DNA from 2 places in the Buttiauxella sp. WJP83 genome. Region 1 is predicted to be linked to the other one. Evidence: predicted binding sites of a transcription regulator. Region 1 holds the regulator's gene; the other holds the start of a gene.
The links. Region 1 encodes PhoB, which activates phosphate uptake and scavenging genes when phosphate is short. Its sites were predicted from a motif close to CTGTCATAAAACTGNCNNAT; they were not measured.
Positions count from the first base shown of each region.

Region 2: a site for PhoB is predicted at 5,389-5,408, ahead of glpT (glycerol-3-phosphate transporter). Genes of this name have one in related genera too.

Region 1 is NZ_CP110080.1:3,689,634-3,697,729, forward strand. It holds gene proY (proline-specific permease ProY) at 1-208, opposite strand, end outside; gene brnQ (branched-chain amino acid transporter carrier protein BrnQ) at 280-1,602, opposite strand; gene phoR (phosphate regulon sensor histidine kinase PhoR) at 2,006-3,313, opposite strand; gene phoB (phosphate response regulator transcription factor PhoB) at 3,336-4,025, opposite strand; gene sbcD (exonuclease subunit SbcD) at 4,228-5,445, shown strand; gene sbcC (exonuclease subunit SbcC) at 5,442-8,096, shown strand, end outside.
Region 2 is NZ_CP110080.1:3,310,922-3,319,017, forward strand. It holds gene nrdB (class Ia ribonucleoside-diphosphate reductase subunit beta) at 1-212, shown strand, start outside; gene yfaE (class I ribonucleotide reductase maintenance protein YfaE) at 216-470, shown strand; gene OH773_RS15365 (LysR family transcriptional regulator) at 495-1,394, shown strand; gene OH773_RS15370 (MFS transporter) at 1,386-2,615, opposite strand; gene OH773_RS15375 (aldo/keto reductase) at 2,661-3,659, opposite strand; gene glpT (glycerol-3-phosphate transporter) at 3,828-5,180, opposite strand; gene glpA (anaerobic glycerol-3-phosphate dehydrogenase subunit A) at 5,534-7,165, shown strand; gene glpB (glycerol-3-phosphate dehydrogenase subunit GlpB) at 7,162-8,096, shown strand, end outside.

The DNA of each region.
Region 1 (8,096 bases):
GGTTATGAACCGACATCTCCCCCAGCGCACGCATAATGATGTAAGCAGCAACGCCACCGATGATGTAGGCCAACAAGACGCTGGGCCCTGCCATTTTGATTGCGTCTGCCGAGCCATAAAACAGCCCGGTGCCAATCGCCGAACCCAACGCCATAAAGCGTATGTGCCGGGTACTCAAGCCGCGCTTGAGTTTATTAGCGTTTTCCATTGATTCCATACCTGCTTAACAATAAAAAAAACCACGGAGCGAAGCCCCGTGGTTGTACAAAATTATAATTTTTAGTGGGCTGCTTGAGCCACTTGTCGCCCTGCTGCGCGGTCCCATATGATGGCAATCACCACCATGATTAACGTTGGGAGCAACCATGCCAGGCCCTGGTCGGACAATGGCAGGCGTGAAGTCCACGCGGGTAAAATGTCACTGATTGCTGATGCTTTGATCCCATCGAGGATGCCAAACAATGTACTAATGAGCATCGCCGGTGCAATCACACGCGTCGAGTTATGCCACCACGGACGGGTGAAGCTCAGCACCACCAGCGCAATACACGGTGGGTAAATCGCCGTCAGCACCGGAATCGAAACCTGAATCAGATGGCTCAACCCGAGGTTAGAAACCACCATCGAGAACAAGCCAAGGATAAACACCAGCGAACGGTAAGACAGCGGCAAATACTGGCTGAAGAACTCAGCACACGCACAAGTCAGGCCAATTGCCGTTACCATGCAGGCGAGGAAAATCAACGCGGCCAGGAAGAAACTGCCTGCACCACCGAAGGTGTGTGCCACGTAAGCATGCAGAATGGCAGCACCGTTGGCATTTTGGTCAGCCACAAGAGTTGCACTGTCTGAACCCAGGCGGAACAGCGCCAGATAAATCAGCGTTAAGCCAATACCTGCAATCAGACCAGCCCAAATGGTATAACGCGTCAGCAGACGGGATTCAGTGACACCACGCGAGCGTGCAGCGTTAACAATGACAATGCCGAAGACCAGTGACGCAAGGGTATCCATGGTCAGATAGCCATTCACAAAACCGTTAGAAAACGCGGCATTCTGATACGCCTCAGTCGCCGTGCTGATCCCACCCGCAGGCCACAACATAGCACCCGCAGCCAACGCCAACAGCGCGACAATTTTCACCGGAGCCAACACATGGCCTACGGTATCCAGCAGTTTGCCTGGATAAAGTGAAATGGCGATAACAATAGCGAAGTAAACCACGCTGTAGATAAACAGTGGCAGTTCACCCGTGCCGACCAGTGGCGCAATCCCCACTTCGAAGGAAACGGTAGCCGTACGCGGTGTCGCAAACAGCGGGCCAACAGCCAGGTAGCAAATCGTCGCCAACAGCACACCGGCACGACGGCCAATCGGTGAGCTCAGGCTATCAATGCCACCGCCTACACGAGCAATGGCGACGATAGTCAGAACCGGGAGACCGACTGCGGTCACCAGGAAGCCTAGTGACGCTATCCAGACGTGTTCACCCGCCTGTAACCCCACCATGGGTGGAAAAATGATATTGCCTGCACCGACAAACAACGCAAAGGTCATAAAGCCCAGCGCGAGGATGTCTCGAGATTTCAAATGATGGGTCATAAATATTTGCAGCCTGTGGATGTGTGGTGTTGAAAGTATTCAAATTTTTATGCCACTAACTCGGCATAAAAGCGGTGATCGGTGGAGACGACAGCGAAAAATCCTTTCCGGGATCGGTGGCGAAGAATAGTTGTTTGAATTACCACTCAAATCCAGTCGGTCTACTAATCACAGGGGCGCAATTAAAACGCTTATAGCGTATGAAGGCAAGAAGGGATCCTAAAACCAGATTGATCTCCTTAAATTAGACTTAAAGTCAGTATATTTGTTTATCCGTTAGAAAGTAGTATGGTTTATTGTGTGGTTAAATTATAACCGATTAAGCGTTTTTGATTTACAAGTGAACAAAAAAAACACAGGCCAGTATACTGGCCTGTGTTTTTTTTGACACAGAAGCATTCAGCTACTCTGTCTGCACTTCTTTTTCGCTAACGATTAACCGCTCAGGCAGCACAAAGGAAAATGTCGAACCTTTGCCCGGCTGGCTTTCGATATTCAGACGCGCATCGTGATGGCTTAAAGCATGTTTCACTATTGCCAGTCCCAACCCACTACCGCCGGTTTGCCGCGAACGCGCCTTATCCACGCGATAGAAGCGCTCGGTGAGGCGTGGAATATGTTCCGCTGAAATACCCGGCCCGCTGTCCGTCACGCTAAAGCACGCGCCGCCTGCCACCCGCTTCCAGCCCACTGTAATGTGCGTCCCTTCCGGCGTATGGTTTACCGCGTTATACACCAGGTTTGAAATCGCGCTACGCAGCTGTTCATCGTTACCGAACACTTTTAGCGAGGGATCAATATCGAATTGCAGTGTCTGTCTTTGCTGGCTGAGAGTTTGCGCTTCTCTCTCTACCACCCGCAACATCAGTGGCACATCAATCTTTTCATTGAGTACCATGGCCGGAGCCGCTTCGATTTTTGACAGCGTCAAAAGTTGTTTCACTAACCCTTCCATGCGCGAAGTTTGCTCGCGCATGGTGCCAAGCGCTTTCTCACGCAGCGGCCCTTCAAGCGCTTGATCCTGCATCATCTCCAGATAACCTTGCAGCACCGTTAACGGTGTACGAAGTTCATGGCTTACGTTGGCAAAGAAGTTACGTCGCGCCCCTTCTAGTTGGTGCATCTGAGTGACATCGCGCGCGACCAGCAGCCACTGTTCGTCGCTGTAAGGCATAACACGAAATTCAAGATGACGACCATTGTTGAGCACCAGCGTCAATGGCCGGGAGAAATCTTTTTGCGTCAAATAGCGGGTAAATTCCGGATAACGCAGCAGGTTTAGGATGTTCTGCCCATTATCATCCGGCCAGCGTAGCCCCAGCAGTTGTTGAGCCAGTCCGTTACACCAAAAAATTGTCCCTTCTTCCGTCGTCAGTACGACGGCATCTGGCAATGATTCCGCACCGCTACGAAAGCGTTTGATCAAATTGCCTAGCTCTTTGCGACGCTTTTTATTGCGTAACTGCATTTGGTGAAGGCCGTATAACAACGGATCCCAACTTCCGCGACCGGGAGGAGGCGTCATGCTGCGATCCACCCACAGCCACCACGACAAACGCAGCAAATTCCAGAAATGCCAAACCAGCAGTCCAGTGACTGCCAGTAATAAAAACCAAGGTAAATAGCCAAAAATCAGGCCCAAAATGATGGCGGGTATACAACAGAGCACCAGCTCCATCACCAGCCTTTTCCATGACAACCGTTCCAGCACGCGTCACTCTCCTGCTAAGGGGTTAAAAGCGGGTTGAGAACCGATAACCCGTACCGCGTACTGTTTGTACCATTCTGTCATGTCCACTGTGTTCGAGCGCTTTGCGTAACCGCCGGATATGGACGTCCACAGTTCGGTCTTCGACATAAACATTGGTGCCCCATACATGATTAAGCAACTGTTCACGGCTATAGACCCGTTCCGGGTGCGTCATAAAGAAGTGTAACAACTTAAATTCCGTCGGGCCCATATCCAAAGGATTTTCACCGGTCATCACGCGATGTGACGACGGGTCAAGGCTTAGCCCGTGCATTTCAATCACCTCTTCCACCGCCATTGGGGAGATTCGGCGCATGACAGCTTTAATACGAGCTACCAACTCCTTGGGTGAAAACGGTTTGGTAATGTAGTCATCGGCCCCGACTTCAAGGCCACGCACGCGATCTTCTTCTTCACCGCGCGCCGTCAGCATCATCACGGGGATTTCACGCGTCAATGCCTCACGTTTCAAATGCTTGATAAACTGAATACCTGAGCCGCCTGGTAACATCCAGTCCAGTAAAATCAGGTCCGGGAAAGGTTCAATAAGCAGATTCACTGCACTGTCATAATCTTCCGCTTCTACAGGCTGAAAACCGTTTTGCTCGAGCACAAAACTCACCATCTCACGGATTGGAGCTTCATCTTCTACGACTAAAATACGCTTCGCCATGATTCGCCCTGCTAAAGGAAGATACCCAAAGGTGTAATTGTTGTTTCAATGCGGCGCCATTATGCGTCAGATTTATGACAGATTTATGAAATACATGACTGTTTGATGACTCATCATTTTGATTTATGACACAGACAGATATGACGTTTTTCGCCTCACCCCTTTATAATCGAGACTTCGCTTTTAAGCCACTGGATAGGTTATGCGCATTATTCACACATCAGACTGGCATCTTGGTCAAAATTTTTATACCAAAAGCCGCGGTCCAGAGCACCAGGCATTTCTTGAATGGTTGCTCAATACCGCAGTCGTTCATGATGTGGATGCGATTATTGTCGCAGGGGATATTTTCGATACTGGCTCGCCGCCGAGCTACGCCCGTGAACTGTATAACCGATTTGTGGTGCAGCTTCAGGCAACCGGATGTTCCCTGGTGGTTCTGGCGGGGAATCACGATTCTGTTGCAACACTTAACGAATCGCGAGAATTAATGGCGTGCCTTAACACTTATGTCATCGCCAGCGCCCGTCACGATGCCAGCCAACAAGCTATGGTGCTCAATAAGAAAGATGGCAAGCCGGGGGCAATTCTGTGCCCCATCCCCTTTCTGCGTCCACGCGATATTCAAAACAGCCAGGCGGGTTTATCCGGCCACGAAAAGCAGCGTTCATTAATGGAGTCCATTAGCGAACATTATCAGCAGTGTTTCCGCGCGGCGTGTGATTTACGTGCGGATGCGAAGCTGCCGATTATCGCCACCGGGCATTTAACCACGGTGGGTGTGACGAAAACGGATGCGGTGCGCGACATTTATATTGGCACGCTAGACGCCTTCCCGGCGCAGCATTTCCCGCATGCGGATTACATCGCCCTGGGACATATTCATCGCGCACAATTAATTGGTGGCACCGAACATATCCGCTACAGCGGCTCGCCAATACCGTTGAGTTTTGACGAAACCGGTAAGGTCAAAAGCGTTTATCTGGTTGAGTTTGCAGAAGGTAAATTGAGTGAGGTTACCCCACTTCCGGTCCCTGTTAGCCAGCCTTTAGCGGTGATCAAAGGTTCATTGGGCGAAATTGAACAGCAGCTTGCTCAATGGCGCGATGCCCCCGCAGACCCCAAAGTCTGGTTGGACATCGAAATCGCCACCGACGAATATCTGCATGATATGCAGCGCCATATTCAGCAACTGACTGAAACACTGCCAGTTGAAGTCGTTTTGCTGCGCCGTAGCCGTGAGCAGCGCGAGCGTGTCATTGCTCAACAACACAAAGAAACACTGAGCGAACTGACGGTAGAAGATGTTTTTGAGCGCCGTCTGGTTCAGGAAGAGACGACAGAGGAACGCGCACAGCGTTTACGCACTCTATTTGCCCAAACCGTGGCAAGTCTGCATGACGCGGAGGAACAGGCATGAAAATCCTCAGCCTGCGGTTAAAAAATCTAAACTCCCTGAAAGGGGAATGGAAAATTGATTTCACCCGCGAGCCTTTCGCCAGCAATGGTTTGTTCGCAATAACCGGGCCGACAGGGGCCGGAAAAACAACACTGCTGGATGCTATCTGCCTCGCGCTTTATCACAAAACTCCGCGTCTCAACACGGTCTCACAATCACAAAATGATCTCATGACCCGCGACACTGCCGAATGTCTGGCGGAAGTGGAGTTTGAAGTCAAAGGCACAGCCTACCGCGCATTCTGGAGCCAAAATCGGGCGCGCAACGCAGCAAACGGTAATCTTCAAGCTCCACGCGTTGAGCTTGCGGAAGTGGCAAGCGGCAAAATCATCGCTGATAAAGTAAAAGATAAGCTCGATGTCACCGCCAAATTAACCGGTCTCGATTACGACCGCTTTACCCGCTCAATGATGCTCTCGCAGGGCCAGTTTGCGGCGTTTTTAAATGCCGATGCCAATGACCGCGCGTCCTTGCTTGAAGAGCTTACCGGAACGGAGATTTACGGCGCTGTTTCTGCGGCGGTATTTGAAAATCATAAAAATGTACGCAGCCAACTTGAGAACTTACAAGCGCAGGCGGCAGGTGTTGCGCTGTTAAGCGATGAGCAGCACCAGCAGCTTTCTGCCAGTTTGCAATTACTTACTCTTGAAGAAAAAAATCGTCTTACGGAGCAGCAAACGCTTCAGCTCCATCAGAAGTGGCTGAGTCAACTCAACCAGTTGACTCAACACCACGCGCATTCAGAAGCAGCGTTGAATACGGCCGCTCGCGCTATTGAGGAAGCGGCACCGCAACTCGAAAAGCTGATGCGAGCTCAACCTGCAGAAAAATTGCGCCCTGACTGGCAGCGCCTGCAAGAACTGAAAACTACGCTGAAAAATACCCGCATTCAGACGGAAGAAGTGAATACTCGCTTACGTCAGGCGACAGTGCGCCGCCAGCAGACGCGACTAGCTGCCGCAAGCCAGGCTGCAAAATTGGCGCATGAAAGTACCGAACTGCAACAATGGCTGAAAACACACGACAGCTATCGCTTGTGGGGTGCTGAACTCACAGGCTGGCGCATGGCCTTCAGCCAACAGCAAAATGAGGCAAAAAAGCTTCAAGACTTTCAGCGTGACATCGAAGCCCTTCAGAAAAAGCTCGAATTACTGCCAGCAGTTGAGCTTGCACTCAGTGCAGATGAAGTGAGCACGCACTTACAAGAAACGATTTCAGCACGCCCTTTGCGCCAGCAGCTTGCGACCATACAACCGCAACTTTCCTCATTGCTAAAACGCAAAACACAGCAGCAACAGGATATTACCGCGCTTGAAAAGCAGATAACCCAGTGCGATGCGGAGCTGGCACTTAAACGCCAGCAATACAAAGAACGACGCCAGCACGAAAGTGACCTGGAAAAAGTGTGCGAGCTGGAAAGCCGTATTGTCAGCCTCGAAGCAGAACGCGCCCGTCTGCAACCTGAGCAACCTTGCCCGTTGTGCGGTTCGACGCAACATCCGGCGGTTGCTGACTACCAGGCCATCCAACCAGGGGAAAATCAGCAGCGGCTGGCGGTACTTAAGCGCGAAGTGGCAAGCCTTGCGGAAGCCGGTTTTGCAATGAAAGGCCAACTCGATACGCTGCGTTCACAGCGTGAAAGCATGTTGGCTGCCATTAATACGCTCACTGAAGAAGAAGCCGCTCTGCGTTTGCGCTGGCAGCAATTGTGCTCCCGCCTTCAACTGTCACTGACGCCAGAAGATGACCTCCAGCGGTGGTTGGAAAGCGAAGAACATCGTGAGCAACAACTGCATCAACTTAGCCAACGGATCTTACTGGAAGAACAGCTCACTCAATTGCGGCTTCAGCACCAAAAACTTGCCGCAGAGATAGCGTCCCTACGCGAAACACTGAACGCTGCGCTGGAAAGTGTAGGCCTTCAATATCCGGCCAATGGCGAAGAAAGCAGTTGGCTGGCGGAACGCCAACAGGAATCACAGCGTTGGCAGCAGCACAATGAGCAACTCCCACGCTTGCAACAGCAACTCGACGCACTGGGAAGCCTGCTTAATGCGATGGTTGATGATGGCACTACACCCGCTCCGCTTTCCGAAAGCGAACAAATTTCAGCGCTGCAAAACTGGCATACCCTGCACAATGACTGCATTGCTCTGGAGAGCCAGTGGAAGACACTGCAACAGCAACTGCAACAGGAAGAAAGCCGCGTAGAGCAGGCAAGCGCGCAGTTCCTGACAGCACTGACCACCAGCCCGTTCGCGGATACGGAGTCATTCCAGGCCGCACTACTGGATGAAACAGAACGCCAGCAGCTTGAATTGAAAAAACAACATCTTGAGCAACAGCATCAGCAACAAACCACACTGTATCAGCAGGCTGTAAAGGCGCTGACTGAGCATCAAGCCGCTCGCCCTGCAACGCTTGCTGAAGATGTAGAACTGAGTTCGCTGGAAGAACAACTGACGGTATGCCATCAGCAACTGCGCGAGAACACCACGCAGCAGGGGCAAATTCAGCAACAGCTACGCCACGATGCGGAAAACCGCCAGCGCCAGCAAGGGCTGATGCAGTCCATCGTCGAGTGCCAACAGCAAGTGGAAGACTGGGGCTAT
Region 2 (8,096 bases), 380 kb from region 1:
AGTATGTTGATTATATTACGAATATCCGCATGCAGGCTGTCGGTCTGGATCTGCCATTCAAAACGCGTTCAAACCCAATCCCATGGATCAATGCCTGGTTGGTGTCTGACAACGTACAGGTTGCGCCGCAAGAAGTCGAAGTGAGTTCTTATCTTGTTGGTCAGATTGACTCGAATGTCGATGCTGACGACCTGAGCAATTTCCAGCTTTAAGCCATGAGCCGCATTACATTACGCAAATCCGGTACACAACTGTTATGCGGGGAAGAACACCCTTCCCTGCTGGCGACGCTTGAATCTCATCAGGTCACCGTCGAGTATCAGTGCCGTGAAGGTTATTGCGGCTCCTGCCGTACTCGTTTAATTGCCGGGGAAGTGAAGTGGCTCACCGAGCCACTGGCCTTTATCCAACCCGGTGAAATTCTCCCCTGCTGCTGCAAAGCGCAGGGGGATATTGAAATCGAGATGTAGCCAGGGATAAAAGGAAAAAATGCAATGGACCGGCAGAAACTCCCAACCCTCAAGCAGTTACAGTGCTTTCTTGCTGTAGCAGAAGAACTCAATTTTCGCCGCGCTGCGGAAAAAATGAATATGACCCAGCCGCCCCTCACCCGGCAAATTCAATGCCTGGAAGAAACGATCGGCTGTAGCGTATTTTCACGAAGCACTCATGCGGTTCAACTCACTCCTGCCGGAATATTATTAGCCAGTAAAGCTCAGACTCTTATTAGTGAGCTGTCCCAACTGGTGCACAGTTTGCGCAATGGACAACATTCCTTACGCATCGGCATGACGAATATGTTGGATTTTCAGCGCATCAACCGTTTTTCCTCTTCCATAAAACAAATGGAAGAAAACGAACAGGTCGTCATTCACGCTGACGCGTCACGTAAATTACTCATGTCACTAATGAGCGGTGAAATAGATCTGGTCTTTTCCGGTGAAAAAGCGCTAGTCGATTCCTCACTGGTTTATACCAAAATTCACACCGAACCTTTGATGACCGTAATTCCAGAAAGCCATCCGGCAGCCAGCCTGCAAACCGTTGCCATGGAAGATGTTTCCGACATCCCTCTTTTCTGGTTTCCACGCAACTATAATGTGGGCTATTTCGATAAGTGCGACGCTATATTCAAACGCCTGCGCTATGAGCTAAAGAAAATAAAAGAACCCGAAGATCTTCTGATGCTCCTGAACTCGGTGGCTAAAGGTAAAGGGATAGCACTTATGCCGCAATCGATGAGTCATTCAACAATAAACGGTTTATGCTATCGCCCTCTCACTAAAGAATATAATCAAAAATTAAATATCGATGTTTATCTGGTTCATCGTATTAATGAAGACCGAAAACAAGTTGTCGATGCTATTAATCAAATCATAAAATTATCAGATTGAATCTTGCGCTACACTTCCATCTGCCACATCCGAATTCTCTCTAGGTTGGTGCTGAGAGGGTGTCACGGCAACGACCGCAACTGTTGCACTAATCGCAAGCCCCGCCAAAACCATCACCGCATTCAGGTTATAAACGCTAATAACCCATGAACCCATTAAAGACCCACTACCAATTGCCATGTTGAAGATGGAGCAATAAACAGCTGATGCTGGAAATGCATCTTCTGCCGCCAATCGGAGCACCCAAGTTTGAAGACCAACAAACATACCGGATACAGCAATTCCCCAAAGGATGATCAAGCCAGCAATCGCTCCTTCAGACAAAAATTTCGCCGACATGCCAAATATCAGCAAGACTATTGCAGTAACAAGGATTGAAGACAAAACGGTCACTTTCAACCAGCGATCCACTACCACTCCAGTCAAGAAATTTCCGGCAAGACCCGCCAGGCCAAAGATAAACAACAGTACTGGAACCGCGTGTTTAGTCACGCTTTCAGCACCCCGCAACCAAGGTTCAATAAAGGTGAAAGCGGCAAAGTGGGCGGTAATTGCCAGAAGCGCGGCGATATAAACTTTCCACAGAGCCCCGTCTTTCAACACACGTTTGAGGGTACTACGTGCCAGCACACTGTGATTTTTCACTCCAGGTATCAGCAACATAATTCCGAAAAATGCCACCACGCTGAGGAGTGCCATCATCCAGAATGCCATGCGCCAGTCTGTAGATAAGGCAATGTAGTTAGAGACAGGTACACCGAGGATGCTTGCTACGGAAACCCCACCAAAGACAATTGAAGTTGCCAATCCGATATACCGCACTGGCACCAGCGACCCGGCTGTCGCACCAATCATTGCCCAAAATGCGCCATGCCCAAATGCTCCAATAGTTCGTGCGACCAGTAGCAACTGATATTGCTCAAACGTTGCACACATAATATTAGAGACACAAATAATCATCATCAGACCAAGTAGCATCATTTTTCTAGGAATATGCCCCAAGAAAAGAGAAGACAGAAGAGCACTGACGGCCCCAACCCAGGCATAAATCGTTACTAATAATCCGATGGCGGATTCTGAACGATGAAGCCCTTCCGCCATAGGAGTTAATAACCCAATGGGAGCTAACTCTGTCGTGACAATAGCAAATGTTGATAACGAGAGAATTAATAGTGCCAGCCAATTTCTAAGACCCATTCCAGGTTCCTTTTGCTTACTCATAAATAATGTCACCATATAAATTTAATAACCAAAGAAAGTCTCTATTTATACATTAATACCTTTCATACCTTCCTCGGTATAACGAGCACCTTTAACAGAAAATTTATGCCCTGCATTATTAAGATATGAGAGATCACTTTCTTCCAGTTGAATATCCACCGCCGCTGAATTTTCTTTTAAATAAGAGAGCTGCTTTGTTCCAGGAATAGGGACGATATGTGAATCTTGCGCCAATAACCATGCCAGAGAAAGTTGTGCCAGCGAGCAATGGTATTTGTGAGTCAACGGTATCAAAATATCCAACAGACCTGCGTTGTGTGAAATATTTTCTGCCGAAAACCGTGGATTCATTTTTCGGAAATCATGAGGCGAGAATCGGTCGTTGGATAGATACTTACCGCTTAAAAAACCACGCCCCAACGGCGAATAAGGAACAACCCCGATACCCAACGCTTGCGCGGTTGGCAAAATGTCATTTTCAATATCTCGGGTCCAGAAAGAATACTCTGTCTGTAATGCAGTAACAGGATATACGGCATGAGCTTTAATGAGCGTGACTGCGGAAACTTCACACAATCCAACATGTTGGATTTTCCCTTCCTGAACTAATTCTTTCAGGCAAGAAAGGCTTTCTTCGATAGGCGTGTCCAGATTGACGCGGTGTAAATAAAACAAATCAATACTTTCAACCCGAAGGCGCTTCAGAGAGGCTTCACAGCAGCGTCGAATATAATCCACTGAATTATTAATGCTGCGCTCATAACCTATTTCACTGGTACGTTCAATACCGCATTTTGTGGCGATTTTTAAATTATTTCGTTGATAAGAAGAAAGCCCTGAAATAAAACGCCCTAGTAATGCTTCATTATGCCCATTACCGTAAAAATCGGCTGTATCAAAAAAATCAATGCCCATGTCAACGGCATTATTTAATATATCAATGGAGTGTTCATCTTCAGCTTCACCATAAAACTCGCTGAACCCCATAGCACCAAAACCCATACTTGATACAGCTAAATTGTTGCCCAGATTTCTGGATTTCATACTCAATTCTCCACTTTGTGTGCGTTAAAACTAACGCACCGCCATGGAGGAGTTAATTCCAATCTTAGGCATACAAAAAAGGTATCACCAAAATATGACAGCAAAGCGCGGAGGCCAATAATATGGCCTCCGCACGTCACTATTTTTCATACTTTGCTGATGTTTTACTTAGTTGTTTTTCAAAATTTTTTCCTGGTGATGTTTGTTTTCACCCACCATCACCACCAGCAGTAGCACAACAGCCAGCACACTGCCGCCAATCATCACCATAAAGCCACCGTCCCAACCGAAGAAGTCCACGGTGTAGCCAACAATCGCGCTCGCTGCAACCGACCCGCCCAAATAGCCAAACAATCCGGTGAAGCCCGCTGCGGTGCCTGCGGCTTTTTTCGGTGCCAGCTCAAGGGCGTGCAGGCCAATTAACATCACCGGGCCATAAATCAGGAAGCCGATGATGATCATGCAGGCCATATCAACACCTGGATTACCTGGAGGATTGAGCCAGTACACCACCGTGGCGATAGTCACCAGAATCATAAAGAACACACCGGTTGCACCGCGGTTGCCTCTGAAGACTTTGTCCGACATCCAGCCGCAAAGTAGCGTTCCTGGAATCCCTGCATATTCATAAAGGAAGTAGGCCCAGGAGGATTTATCCAGCGCGAAGTGTTTCACTTCTTTCAGATAGGTTGGCGACCAGTCGAGAATGCCGTAACGGAGTAAATAAACGAAAACGTTCGCAATCGCGATGTACCACAGCAGGCGGTTAGGGAAAACGTACTGCATGAAAATCTGTTTGGCAGTCAGTTCTTCTTCCGCGCTTTCGCTGTAGTCGTCCGGATAATCGTTTTTATACTCTTCAATTGGCGGTAATCCGCAAGACTGCGGCGTATCTCGCATTAAAGCAAAAGCAATTAATGCCACCAGAATAGCGGCGAAAGCAGGCATATACAGCGCTGCGTGCCAGTCGTTAAACCACGCCATCCCCAACAAAAACAGCAGCGGAGGTAACCCACCACCGACGTTATGAGCGCAGTTCCAGATGGAAACAATTCCCCCACGTTCTTTCTGGGACCACCAATGCACCATAGTGCGCCCGCACGGAGGCCACCCCATTCCCTGGAACCAACCGCATAAGAACAGCAGTACAAACATCACGGCAATGCTGGATGTCGCCCATGGCACAAAGCCCATAAACAGCATGACGGCGGCGGCAAGAATCAGACCAGCAGGCAAGAAAACGCGCGGATTGGAGCGGTCAGAAACCGACCCCATGATAAATTTTGAGAAACCGTATGCGATGGAGATCCCTGACAGCGCAAAACCCAGGTCGCCACGCGAAAAGCCCTGCTCCACCAAATACGGCATAGCAAGGGTAAAGTTTTTACGCACCAGGTAGTACGCGGCATAACCGAAGAAAATCCCCATGAATATCTGCCAGCGCAGACGACGATAAGTCGGATCGATGTGCTCGCCCTTCAGTCGTGACTGGTGCGGGCTAGGTTTGAAAATGCTTAGCATGAATGCCTCCGTGGCAGATTTTATACCCTAAATAATTCGAGTTGCAGAAAGGCGGCCAGAGAAAGAGTCCCGATGAGCTTACTGAAGTAAGTGATTCGGGCGATTGAACGCAGCCAACGCATATGCAGCTTGAAGTATGAAGGGTATTTTCGTTTTCGAGCGCATGTTAAGGATTATCCCGGTGACTTAGTGTGAAACACCTCGCAACATATTACATTTTTATTACAAATTATCGAAATAGTGCATCACCTCTCATTTTGCTTTCGATTTATGCTCGAATTTGCTCGATATCAAACATTAAAAGAGTTAACTGTGGCTGAATATCACGCAAGAGGATTTTCCAGGAGAAGAGCATGGCGACGGGATGCAAAGAGTGGGATGTGATTATTATTGGTGGAGGTGCAACGGGCGCGGGCATAGCCAGAGATTGCGCTCGGCGTGGCTTACAAACCATGCTGCTGGAAAGACATGATATCGCAACCGGTGCGACAGGCCGTAATCACGGTCTTCTTCATAGCGGCGCACGTTACGCCATGACAGACAGCGAATCAGCCAGAGAATGCATTGAAGAAAACCGCATCCTTAAACGCATTGCTCGCCATTGTATTGAACGCTCAGACGGTTTGTTTATCACCCTTCCTGAAGATGACTTGTCGTTACAAACGACCTTTATTACCGCCTGTCAGAATGCGGGAATCGACGCCGAACGCCTCGAACCTAAAGACGCGTTACGCCTGGAACCTGCTGCAAACCCTGAACTTATTGGTGCCGTACGCGTACCGGATGGCACCGTTGACCCTTTCCGACTGACCGCTGCCAATATGCTGGATGCTCGCGAACACGGAGCCGAAATTTTAACTGGCCAGGAGGTCACCGGCCTCATTCGCCAGGGAGACAGGGTATGCGGGGTGCGCGTTTACAACCACCAAACCCGACAACATCACGATTTATACGCAAGCATGGTCGTGAATGCGGCCGGGATCTGGGGGCAGCACATTGCTGAATATGCTGATTTAAGCATTCGCATGCTCCCGGCAAAAGGTTCGCTGCTGATCCTCGGCCATCGTATTAATAACATGGTGATCAACCGTTGCCGGAAGCCCGCTGATGCCGATATTTTGGTGCCCGGCGATACCATTTCGCTGATTGGCACCACCTCAACGCCTATCGAATATGACCAAATCGACAATATGCGCGTCACGCCGCAAGAGGTCGATATTCTGATACGTGAAGGCTCAAAGCTCTCACCCAAGCTTGCCGCAACCCGCATCTTGCGTGCTTATGCTGGAGTCCGCCCGCTGGTGGCAAGTGATGACGATCCAACTGGGCGAAACGTCAGCCGTGGGATCGTGCTGCTCGATCACGCGAAACGAGATGGGATGGAAGGTTTCATCACCATCACTGGCGGCAAACTGATGACCTATCGCCTGATGGCAGAATGGGCGACAAACGCGGTATGCGAAAAACTCGGTAATAGCAAAATCTGCACTACCGCAACCGCACCTCTTCCGGGTTCAGAAAGTTCATCGGAAGAAACGCTCAGCAAAGTGATTTCGCTGCCGCTAACTATCCGGCGAAGCGCCGTGTGGCGTCACGGCGATCGGGCAGGGAAACTTCTGGCAGGCGACCGCCTGAGTAACAGCCTGGTGTGCGAATGTGAAGCGGTGACAGCGGGCGAAGTTCATTACGCGGTTAATCATCTGTCCGTCAACAATCTTGGCGATTTACGCCGTCGTACTCGTGTGGGCATGGGCACTTGCCAGGGAGAGTTATGCGCCTGCCGTGCGGCGGGGTTATTACAACGCTTTGGCACCTCTTCACCAGCTCAATCACTTGATCAACTCTCTCTTTTCCTCAACGAACGCTGGAAAGGTATTCGCCCCATCGCCTGGGATGATGCGCTGCGGGAAAGCGAATTTACCGCCTGGGTTTACCAGGGATTGTGCGGTCTGAAAAATGGATCGAAAAAGGGAACACCACAATGAGATTCGATAGTCTGATTATTGGCGGTGGTTTAGCCGGGTTGGTATGCGGAATTCGCCTCGCAGAAGAAGGCCTGCGTTGTGCCATCATCAGTCGTGGGCAAAGTGCTTTGCATTTTTCATCCGGCTCGCTGGATTTGCTGGCGGAACTCCCCGACGGTACCCCTGTAACATCCCCTTTAAACGCACTGGAAGCCCTGAATAAACAGGCACCAGAACATCCATACAGTTTGATGGGCGCGGAAAACGTCCGCCGTTTCGCCGCTGAAAGTGAGGCGCTGCTCGCCCGATGCCAGCTCAATCTGCAAGGGTCTTATCAGCAAAACCATCAGCGAATTACCCCGCTGGGAACCCAGCGTGCTACCTGGCTTAGCCCTGAAGAAGTTCCCACCGCAACACTTGGCTGGAAGAGAATTACCGTCGTTGGCATTGCCGGGTTTCTGGATTTCCAGCCGGAACTGGTCGCCGGTTCTCTTGCAGAAAACCATATCGAAGTTCGAACGGCTGAACTCACCCTTCCTGCGCTGGATACGTTGCGAAATAACCCTAGCGAGTTTCGTGCCGCCAATATTGCCCGTGTGCTGGATATACCCGAGCAACAACGCTTGTTGATTGACGAGCTAAAAGCGCTGGCCGTTAACACGGATGGCCTGTTTTTACCTGCGTGCCTTGGGAGCGAAGATCCTCATGCCTGGCAGACAATCAGCCGCCAGTTGCCCTGCCCGCTGCGTTTGTTGCCGACTCTACCGCCATCAGTCCTCGGGATCAGAATGTCTCAACAATTACGCCGCCGCTTCCAGCAACTTGGCGGAATAATGATGCCAGGCGATGCCGTGCTGAGAGCACAAATAGAGCAGCAGAAAGTCACTGCGGTTTTCACGCGCAATCATGCTGAAGTTCCGCTGCAATCAAACAATGTGATTCTTGCCAGCGG